DNA from 3 places in the Kosakonia sp. SMBL-WEM22 genome. Region 2 is predicted to be linked to each of the others. Evidence: riboswitches for the same ligand, from Rfam matches in the RefSeq annotation. Region 2 holds a riboswitch; each other region holds the start of a gene.
The links. Region 2 has a riboswitch for thiamine pyrophosphate ahead of thiM (hydroxyethylthiazole kinase). Riboswitches for the same ligand answer to the same signal wherever they lie in the genome.
Positions count from the first base shown of each region.

Region 1: it holds a riboswitch for thiamine pyrophosphate, as region 2 does, so the genes downstream of both, thiB (thiamine ABC transporter substrate binding subunit) here and thiM (hydroxyethylthiazole kinase) in region 2, are expected to answer to the same signal.
Region 3: it holds a riboswitch for thiamine pyrophosphate, as region 2 does, so the genes downstream of both, thiC (phosphomethylpyrimidine synthase ThiC) here and thiM (hydroxyethylthiazole kinase) in region 2, are expected to answer to the same signal.

Region 1 covers NZ_CP051488.1:853,918-857,189, reverse strand. Annotated here, with positions in the region: gene sgrR (HTH-type transcriptional regulator SgrR) at 1-1,269, shown strand, start outside; TPP riboswitch at 1,306-1,406, shown strand; gene thiB (thiamine ABC transporter substrate binding subunit) at 1,436-2,419, shown strand; gene thiP (thiamine/thiamine pyrophosphate ABC transporter permease ThiP) at 2,395-3,272, shown strand, end outside.
Region 2 covers NZ_CP051488.1:3,215,899-3,219,170, reverse strand. Annotated here, with positions in the region: gene HF650_RS15490 (LacI family DNA-binding transcriptional regulator) at 1-571, shown strand, start outside; partial or broken gene HF650_RS15485 (Rpn family recombination-promoting nuclease/putative transposase) at 676-1,623, shown strand; TPP riboswitch at 1,700-1,796, shown strand; gene thiM (hydroxyethylthiazole kinase) at 1,832-2,614, shown strand; gene thiD (bifunctional hydroxymethylpyrimidine kinase/phosphomethylpyrimidine kinase) at 2,614-3,272, shown strand, end outside.
Region 3 covers NZ_CP051488.1:4,756,550-4,759,821, reverse strand. Annotated here, with positions in the region: gene thiC (phosphomethylpyrimidine synthase ThiC) at 1-1,342, opposite strand, end outside; TPP riboswitch at 1,426-1,562, opposite strand; gene rsd (sigma D regulator) at 1,617-2,120, opposite strand; gene nudC (NAD(+) diphosphatase) at 2,200-2,973, shown strand; gene hemE (uroporphyrinogen decarboxylase) at 3,013-3,272, shown strand, end outside.

The DNA of each region.
Region 1 (3,272 bases), 2.4 Mb from region 2:
CTGCGCAACCTGCTGCCCGGCTCGCCGCTGCGCCGCTCCGAAACCCATATGGCGCGGCAGATATTCAGCACCCTGACGCGCATAAATGAGGAAAACGGGGAACTGGAAGCCGATATTGCTCACCACTGGAAAGCGATCTCTCCCCTGCACTGGCGCTTCTACTTACGCCCCGGCATCCACTTTCACCACGGCCGCGAGCTGGAGATGGCGGATGTTATCGCCTCCCTGCGGCGTGCCAGCGCCCTGCCGCTCTACTCCCATATCCGCGATATCGTTTCGCCGACGCCGTGGACCCTTGACATTCACCTCTTGCAGCCCGACAGCTGGCTGCCGTGGCTAATGGGTCACGTGCCAGCAATGATCCTGCCGCAGGAGTGGGAGACGCTGGCGAACTTTGCCAGCCAGCCGATTGGCACTGGCCCTTACGCGGTAATGCGCAACACCCGCAACCAGCTAAAAATCCACGCCTTTGAGGATTACTTTGGGTTTCGCGCCCTGATTGATGAAGTAAATGTCTGGGTGTTACCAGATGTTGGAGATGAGACCACTTGCGGCCTGACGCTTGAAGGGCCAACCGAGGGCGAAAAAGCGGTGGAGAGCCGTCTCGAAGAGGGCTGCTACTATTTGCTGTTTGACGCGCGATCCAGCCGTGGTGCAAACCCGGCAGTGCGCGAGTGGGTAAGCCGGATCCTCTCGCCAACAAATCTGCTGTGGCACGCCAGCGAACAGAACCAGCGCTACTGGTTTCCCGCCTACGGCTTACTGCCGCGCTGGCACCACGCGCGCCCCGGCAGCGGTGAGAAACCCGCCGGGCTGGAGACGCTGACCCTCACCTTCTACCGCGAGCATAACGAGCACCAGGCCATCGCCCACACCATGAGCACGCTGCTGGCAGAACATGGCGTTAAGTTACTGATTGAGGAGGTGGATTACGATGCCTGGCACCGCGGCGAAACAGAGAGCGATATCTGGCTTAACAGCGCCAACTTCACGCTACCGCTCGATTTCTCGGTTTTCGCTAACCTCTATGAAGTGCCGTTGCTGCAACACTGCATCCCGCGCGACTGGCAGGCGGACGCCGCGCGCTGGCGCGCCGGGGAGATGAACCTGGCGATGTGGTCGCAACAGCTGCTGGCGAGTAAAGCGATTGTACCGCTGATCCATCACTGGCTTCGCATCCAGGGGCAGCGCACCATGCGCGGGCTGCGCATGAATACCCTCGGCTGGTTTGACTTTAAATCGGCCTGGTTTGCGCCGCCGGATCCGTAATGCTTTCAGATTGTTTACCAAATCATTACAATAGCGCCGTTCTCAACGGGGTGCTGCGCTTCACGCGCGTGCTGAGAAAATACCCGTCGAACCTGATCCGGATAACGCCGGCGAAGGGATTTGAGGCTCTCTCAAAATCCTTTGCCACCCATTTATGAGGTGCAAAGTGTTAAAAAAATCGTTGTCACTGCTGCTGTTAGTTGCCGCGCCCGTTTTCGCTAAACCTATCCTGACCGTCTACACCTATGACTCCTTCGCCGCCGAATGGGGTCCTGGCCCTGCGGTAAAAAAAGCCTTTGAAGCCGACTGTAACTGCGAGCTGAAGTTCGTGGCGCTGGAAGATGGCGTCTCACTGCTCAATCGTCTGCGTATGGAGGGCAAAAAGAGCAAGGCAGATGTCGTGCTCGGTCTCGATAACAACCTGCTGGAAGCCGCGACCCAGACCAAACTCTTCGCCAAAAGCGGCGTGCCGGATGACGCGGTTAAGGTGCCAGGCGGATGGAACAATGAGACCTTTGTGCCGTTCGATTACGGCTGGTTCGCCTTCGTCTATGACAAAACCAAACTGAAAAATCCGCCGAAGAGCCTGAAAGAGCTGGTCGAAAGCGACCAGAAGTGGCGGGTGATTTATGAAGATCCGCGCACCAGCACGCCTGGGCTCGGCCTGCTGCTGTGGATGCAGAAAGTCTATGGCGATAAAGCCCCTGAAGCCTGGCAAAAGCTGGCGGGCAAAACCGTTACCGTCACCAAAGGGTGGAGCGAAGCCTACGGCCTCTTTTTGAAAGGCGAGAGCGATCTGGTGCTGAGCTACACCACCTCGCCTGCCTACCACATCATCGAAGAGAAGGAAGAGAACTACGCGGCGGCGAACTTCAGCGAAGGCCACTACCTGCAGGTTGAAGTTGCGGCACGCACCGCCGCCAGCAAACAGCCGGAGCTGGCGGAGAAATTCCTTAAATTTATGGTTTCACCCGCCTTCCAGAGCGCTATCCCTGCTGGCAACTGGATGTATCCGGTGAGCAACGTCACGCTGCCCGCCGGTTTTGACCAACTTGAGAAACCGCAAACCTCGCTGCAATTCTCGCCGCAAGAGGTGGCCGCCCAGCGCGCAGCATGGATAGCCTCGTGGCAACGCGCCGTCAGCCGCTAATCCCCGGCTGGCTGCTTCCTGGCCTCACCGCCGCCACGCTGATGGTGGCGGTGGCGCTGGCAGCCTTTTTCGCGCTGTGGCAAAACGCACCTGTCGGAGGAATATCTGACTTTTTGTCGGACAGCTACCTGTGGCACGTGGTGCGTTTCTCCTTCTGGCAGGCGTTTCTCTCCGCCCTGCTCTCCGTGGTGCCCGCCATTTTCCTTGCCCGTGCGCTCTATCGGCGTCGTTTTCCCGGCCGCCAGTTGCTGCTGCGCCTGTGCGCGATGACGCTGATCCTGCCGGTGCTGGTGGCGGTGTTTGGCATTCTCAGCGTCTATGGTCGCCAGGGGTGGCTCGCCGCGCTCTGCCAGATGCTCGGCATTGAGTGGACTTTTTCGCCCTACGGCTTACAGGGCATCCTGCTGGCGCACCTCTTCTTTAACCTGCCGATGGCCTCGCGCCTGCTGCTGCAAGCGCTGGAGCAGATCCCCGGTGAGCAGCGCCAGCTGGCAGCCCAGCTCGGGATGCGCGGCTGGGCCTTCTTTCGCTTTGTCGAGTGGCCCTGGCTGCGCCGCCAGATCCCGCCGGTGGCAGCGCTGATCTTTATGCTCTGCTTCGCCAGTTTCGCCACTGTACTGTCGCTCGGCGGCGGCCCGCAGGCAACCACCATTGAGCTTGCCATCTACCAGGCGCTCAGCTTTGATTTCGATCCCGCCCGCGCGGCGATGCTGGCGATAATCCAGATGATCTGCTGCCTCGGGCTGGTGCTGTTAAGCCAGCGGATGAGTAAAGCTTTCGCCGTCGGCAGCCATCATATTCAGGGCTGGCGTGACCCACAGAGCAGCGGGTTTAGCCGTATCGCCGATACGCT
Region 2 (3,272 bases):
TACCCGTGCGAGCGTCAAACATCTCTATGATTTAGGGCACCGTGATATCGCGCTGTTGGCGGGGCCGGAAAGCTCCGTCTCGGCAAAACTGCGGCTGAAAAGCTGGGTGGATACGCTTGATAGCTACGGCCTGAAACCGGTGAAAGTGTTCCACGGCAACTGGGATGCCCAGAGCGGTTACGCCGGGGCACTGCAGATGCTGCGCGAAACGCCCAACTTTAGCGCGGTGCTGGTGGGGAATGACCAGATGGCGCTTGGCGTGCTGAGCGCATTTCATCAACATCAGATTGCCATTCCCGGCGAGAAATCGGTAATCGGCTATGACGACACCTATGAAAGCTCCTTCTTCCACCCATCGTTAACTACTGTCTCGCTGGATCTCGATTTGCAGGGCAAAGAGGCGGTGCGTCGTCTGCTCGACAGCGGCCACGGCGACGCCGCCCGCAGTTCATCCGTGCTGCCCGCACGGCTGATTGTGCGTCACTCAACCGGCGCATTGCAGGAGCAGAGCGCAAACCTGCAGGAGATCGCCCAGCAGTTAAAAGTCATTGCACATAAGCTGATGAAGTAAAAGGAAAAGTTAATTAATTTTTTTCGGAAAAAGCACATCTGGGCGTGGTCAGGTTTTAATGTTATTTAGAGGGAAAGAACGCAAGCCAGGGAGGCAAATCCTTCATGACCGATACGATCACGCAACGCAAAAAAAAGATCACCCCCACGCCGCACGATGCGGCATTCAAACAGTTTCTGACCAACCCGACGACGGCCAGGGATTTTATCGAAATTCACTTGCCCGCGCATTTACTGGCACTCTGCGATTTACGCACCCTAAAGTTGGAGTCAGGCAGTTTCGTTGAAGAGAACCTGCGGGCTTATTACAGTGATGTGCTCTACAGCCTGAAAACACGCGCAGGGTAGGGGTATATTCATGTATTGATTGAGCATCAATCTACCCCCGATCGCCATATGGCCTTTAGGTTACTACGTTACGCGATTGCCGCGATGCAGAGGCACCTCGATGCCGGACATAAATCGCTACCGTTAGTTATTCCCCTGCTTTTTTATACCGGCAAGCGCACCCCTTATCCCTGGTCAACGAACTGGTTAGAGCTGTTTGTCAGCCCGACAACTGCACAAGAGCTCTATAGCAGCAGCTTTCCGCTCGTTGATGTCTCGATCATCCCGGATAACGAAATAATGAATCACCGCAGTATGGCGGCGCTGACGCTGTTACAAAAACATATCCATCAGCGCGATTTAAGCGAAATTCTGGACCGCCTCGCGACGCTGTTAGTGAACGAACACATCACACGACAGCAATTAGCTTCGCTGATAAACTACCTGGTGTACGTTGGCGAGGCAGCAGATGCGCACGCCTTTGTACGTGAACTGGCGCTCAAGGCGCCACAGCATGAGGACCAATTAATGACAATTGCACAGCAGCTTGAACAAATAGGTATCGCAATAGGCCTTGAGATCGGCGAGCAGCGCGGTATCGAGAAGGGGCGCAAAGAAGAGGCGCTCCGCATCGCCCGGGCGATGCTGCAAAACGGCCTCGATCGCAGCACGGTGATGAGCATGACCGGGCTTACCGAAGCGGAGCTGGCGCAGATTCGCCACTGAGCGCGTTGGCAACTGCGCATTTACACTGTCATCTATCAGCATTAAGCTACTGAACGGTTTCACCACAATTTATTGATGTTATGACTCGGGGTGCCCTTCTTTGTGAAGGCTGAGAAATACCCGTACCACCTGATCTGGATAATGCCAGCGTAGGGAAGTCAGATGCCTGCCCGGCATCCCTTCTTCACGCCGGGCAGGAGCAAAAAAGATGCAACCTGACCTGCTTGATCCTGTGCACGCTGCACACGCGTTACAGCAACTCCGCACACTCTCCCCACTTGTTCACTGTATGACCAATGACGTCGTACAAACCTTTACCGCCAACGTGCTGCTCTCGCTCGGCGCATCGCCAGCGATGGTTATCGATAGCGAAGAGGCGCAGCAGTTCAGCGCCATTGCCGATGCCTTGCTTATCAATGTCGGCACGCTGACGCGCGAGCGCGCAGAAGCCATGCGCGCCGCAATCGAGCGCGCCAACCAGGCACAAACGCCCTGGACGCTCGATCCCGTTGCGGTTGACGCACTCGCGTTTCGCACCACTTTCTGCCAGCAACTCCTCTCTCTGCGACCGGCCGCCATTCGCGGCAACGCCTCTGAGATCCTCGCCCTGGCCGGTATGCCAGGCGGCGGGCGCGGCGTCGATACCACCGACAGTGCGCTGGCGGCGGTGCCCGCAGCGCAGCAGCTGGCACAACAGACCGGCGCAGTCGTCGCTGTGAGCGGAGAGATTGATTACATCACCGATGGTAGAGAAACCCTGAGCGTCAGCGGCGGGGATCCGTTGATGACGCGCGTGGTTGGCACCGGCTGCGCGCTCTCAGCGGTAGTGGCCGCCTGCTGCGCCTTACCGGGTGGGCGGCTCCTCAACGTTGCGTCAGCCTGCCGGATAATGAAGCAGGCGGGTAGCCGCGCGGTGAAGCAGAGCGCTGGCCCTGGCAGTTTCGTCCCCGCCTTTCTTGATGCACTGGCTGCAAATGGGGAGGGGGTATGATGAAACGGATTAATGCCTTAACCATTGCCGGCACCGACCCGAGCGGCGGGGCGGGGATCCAGGCGGATTTGAAAACCTTTTCGGCGCTGGGCGCTTATGGCTGTTCAGTGATCACGGCGCTGGTGGCGCAAAATACGCGCGGTGTGCAGTCGGTGTACCGCATTGAGCCTGCTTTTGTTGCCGCCCAGCTGGACTCGGTGTTGAGCGATGTACGCATCGACACCACCAAAATTGGCATGCTGGCCGAAACGGATATTGTGGAAGCGGTGGCGGAGCGCTTGCGCCATTACCAGGTGCGCAATGTAGTGCTCGATACGGTGATGCTGGCGAAAAGTGGCGATCCGCTGTTATCCCCATCGGCGGTTGCCTCCCTGCGCCAGCATTTACTGCCGCAGGTTTCACTTATCACGCCCAATCTGCCGGAGGCGGCTGTGCTGTTAGATGCGCCCCACGCGCGCAGCGAGCGCGAGATGCGTCAGCAGGGCGAAGCCCTGTTAGCGCTCGGTTGTGAGGCGGTATTGATGAAGGGCGGTCATCTGGACGACGCCGAAAGCCCGGACTGGCTCTTTACTCGCGATGGCGCACAGCGCTTTACCACCGTACGTATTGCAACTAAAAACAGCCATGGTACAGGCTGCACACTCTCGGCGGCGCTGGC
Region 3 (3,272 bases), 1.5 Mb from region 2:
TCATATTGCGGCGGATCATCTGCATCGGCACATGGCCGGGGCCTTCAATCATCACCTGCACGTCATACTCCCAGGCGATTTTGGTCAGTTCACCGAGCGTATGTAGCTCGGCGAATTGCGCTTCGTCATTGGCGTCCTGAATCGATCCCGGCCGCAGGCCGTCGCCGAGTGATAAAGAGACATCGTAAGCCGCGCAGATTTCGCAGATTTCACGGAAATGGGTGTAGAGGAAGTTCTCCTGGTGGTGCGAGAGGCACCACTTCGCCATGATCGAGCCGCCGCGCGAGACAATGCCCGTCAGGCGCTGCGCGGTCATCGGCACATAGCGCAGCAGCACACCGGCGTGGATGGTGAAGTAGTCGACCCCCTGTTCCGCCTGCTCCAGCAGGGTGTCGCGGAAGACTGACCAGCTCAGATCTTCAGCGATCCCGTTGACCTTCTCCAGTGCCTGATAGATCGGAACCGTGCCGATCGGCACCGGGCTATTACGCAAGATCCACTCGCGGGTTTCATGAATGTAGCGCCCGGTGGAGAGATCCATCACCGTATCCGCGCCCCAGCGGGTTGACCACACCAGCTTCTCCACTTCTTCTTCAATCGATGAGGTGACGGCAGAGTTGCCGATATTGGCGTTCACCTTTACGAGGAAGTTGCGACCAATGATCATCGGCTCTGATTCTGGATGGTTGATGTTGGCGGGAATGATGGCCCGGCCCGCCGCCACTTCCGCGCGGACAAACTCCGGCGTAATGTTCTCCGGCAGCCGCGCGCCAAACCCTTCGCCCGGGTGCTGTCGGCGCAGCACTTCACTACGAATGCGCTCGCGCCCCATGTTTTCACGCAGGGCGATAAACTCCATCTCCGGGGTAATGATGCCCAAACGGGCATAGTGCAACTGCGTCACGCATTTACCCGCTTTGGCGCGGCGCGGCGTCAGCAGGCCGTTAAAACGCAAGGCATCAAGGCCGTCATCTGCCAGGCGTTGGTTGGTATAGGCTGAACTGCGATGGTCCAGCTCTTCGCTATCATCACGCGCCGCGATCCACGCTGCGCGCAGCTTAGCCAGGCCCTGCTGCACATTGATGGCAATCGCCGGATCGCCGTAGGGGCCAGAGGTGTCATACACCGGCACCGCTTCGTTCTCTTCGTACTGCGGGGCGGTTTTGGAGCCGCCGACAAGCGTCGGGCTGAGCTGGATTTCGCGCATCGGCACGCGAATATCGGGCTGTGAGCCGGTGAGGTAGATGCGGCGGGAGTTGGGGAAAGCGGTGCCTTCCAGCGTATCGATAAAGTGTTGCGCCTGGGCGCGTTGTTCACGGCGTGAACGTTGAGTAGTAGACATAGCTCATTCCAGTGTCAAAGGAGATGGCTTGTCAGACGACGGATGGAGTAATGGCAGCAAACCGCCCGTAAGGGTGGTGTTGAGGATGGATTACTCTTGTTCCCTTCGCAGGTATTAGCCTGATCAGGTTCCGCGGATCCCGAATTAACGGTCTCAGCCTTTTTACACTTCAACTTTCAGCAAGCGTGGGTGTAAAAGAGTGGCACTCCGACAAGAAAAACCCCCGCCCGAAGCGGGGGACTGTTTTTTAAACTACGCGTTAATGCTTAAGAACTCAAGCCGGGCGCGCCATCCCGCTTTCATCATTGGCGCTTTCGCTGAGCTGGTTGTCGTACGCCAGTGTGATCAGCTGATCTTCCAGCGTAAAACGCGCCGCCAGCGCTTCACCGATGTCTGAGAGAGCCTGCTGGAACTCCATGCAGTTATCATCATCGATGGATTGTTCGAGGCTGGAATCATAATGTTTCATGATTTCAACAGTGTTAGCCTCCAGCTGTGGGTAGAGCTGGGTAGCCGCTAAAAGGGGGCTGGCACCTTCCATTTCCTTGATGATGCGTTCATAAATAGTGAAATGACCGGCGGAAAGATATTCAACCAGATTATGGCAAAAATCATCCAGCGCTTTTTCGTTGAGCTGCATGTACGATCCTTTGCCCGGCTTGATCCCCACCAGGTTGTAATAGGAGATAAGAAGCTGCTTACGCTCGTTGAGCCAGAAATCGACAAGCTTGTTACTTCCCCCCAGTCGTTCTGTCAGGCTTTCTAACTGGTTCAGCATAAATGACTCCGCAAAATGTAAGATTAAAAATGATGTAATAATAATGTTAATAACATGCCAGTGAAGCTAAGGTCGCGCAATGGTACAAACTCTTGAAGCTCATCACCGTGGCTGGTGGATAGTCAGCCATGAACAAAAATTATGGTTGCCCGCTGGAGAATTACCACATGGAGAGGCAGGAAATTTCGATCTTGTGGGTCAACCCGCGCAAATTATCGGCGAATGGCAGGGAGAGAGCGTTTGGCTTGTTCGCCAGCAGCGTTCCCACGAGATGGGATCGGTACGTTTACTGATCGATCAGGATACCGCGCTGTTCCAGTTAGCCGGGCGCGGCGTACAGCTGGCCGAGTTTTACCGATCGCATAAGTTTTGCGGCTACTGCGGGCACACCATGCACCCCAGTAAAACCGAATGGGCGATGCTCTGCGACCACTGCCGGGAACGCTACTATCCACAAATTGCCCCCTGCATTATTGTCGCTATTCGCCGCGATGACAGTCTACTACTTGCCCAGCATACGCGTCATCGCAATGGCGTGTATACCGTGCTGGCCGGATTTGTTGAAGTCGGCGAGACGCTGGAGCAGGCGGTAGCGCGCGAGGTGATGGAGGAGAGCGGGATTAAAATCAAGAACCTGCGTTATGTCACCTCTCAGCCGTGGCCCTTCCCGCAATCATTAATGACTGCCTTTATGGCCGAGTACGAGAGCGGGGAGATCGTCATTGATACCAAAGAGCTAATTGATGCTGGCTGGTATCGCTATGACGACCTGCCGCTGCTTCCGCCGCCGGGTACCGTCGCGCGCCGCCTGATCGAGGATACCGTGGCGATGTGTCGGGCAGAGAGCGAATAAGGTGTATATACTGGCGGCCTGACGCTTGAGGAACTGACAATGACCGAACTGAAAAACGATCGTTACCTGCGCGCGCTTCAGCGCCAGCCAGTAGATATGACGCCGGTATGGATGATGCGCCAGGCAGGCCGCTATTTGCCGGAATATAAGGCAACCCGTGCGCAAGCGGGCGATTTTATGTCGCTGTGCCGCAATGCGGAGCTGGCCTGTGAAGTGACGATGCAACCCCTGCGCCGCTACAAGCTGGATGCGGCGATCCTCTTCTCCGACATTCTGACCGTGCCAGACGCGATGGGGCT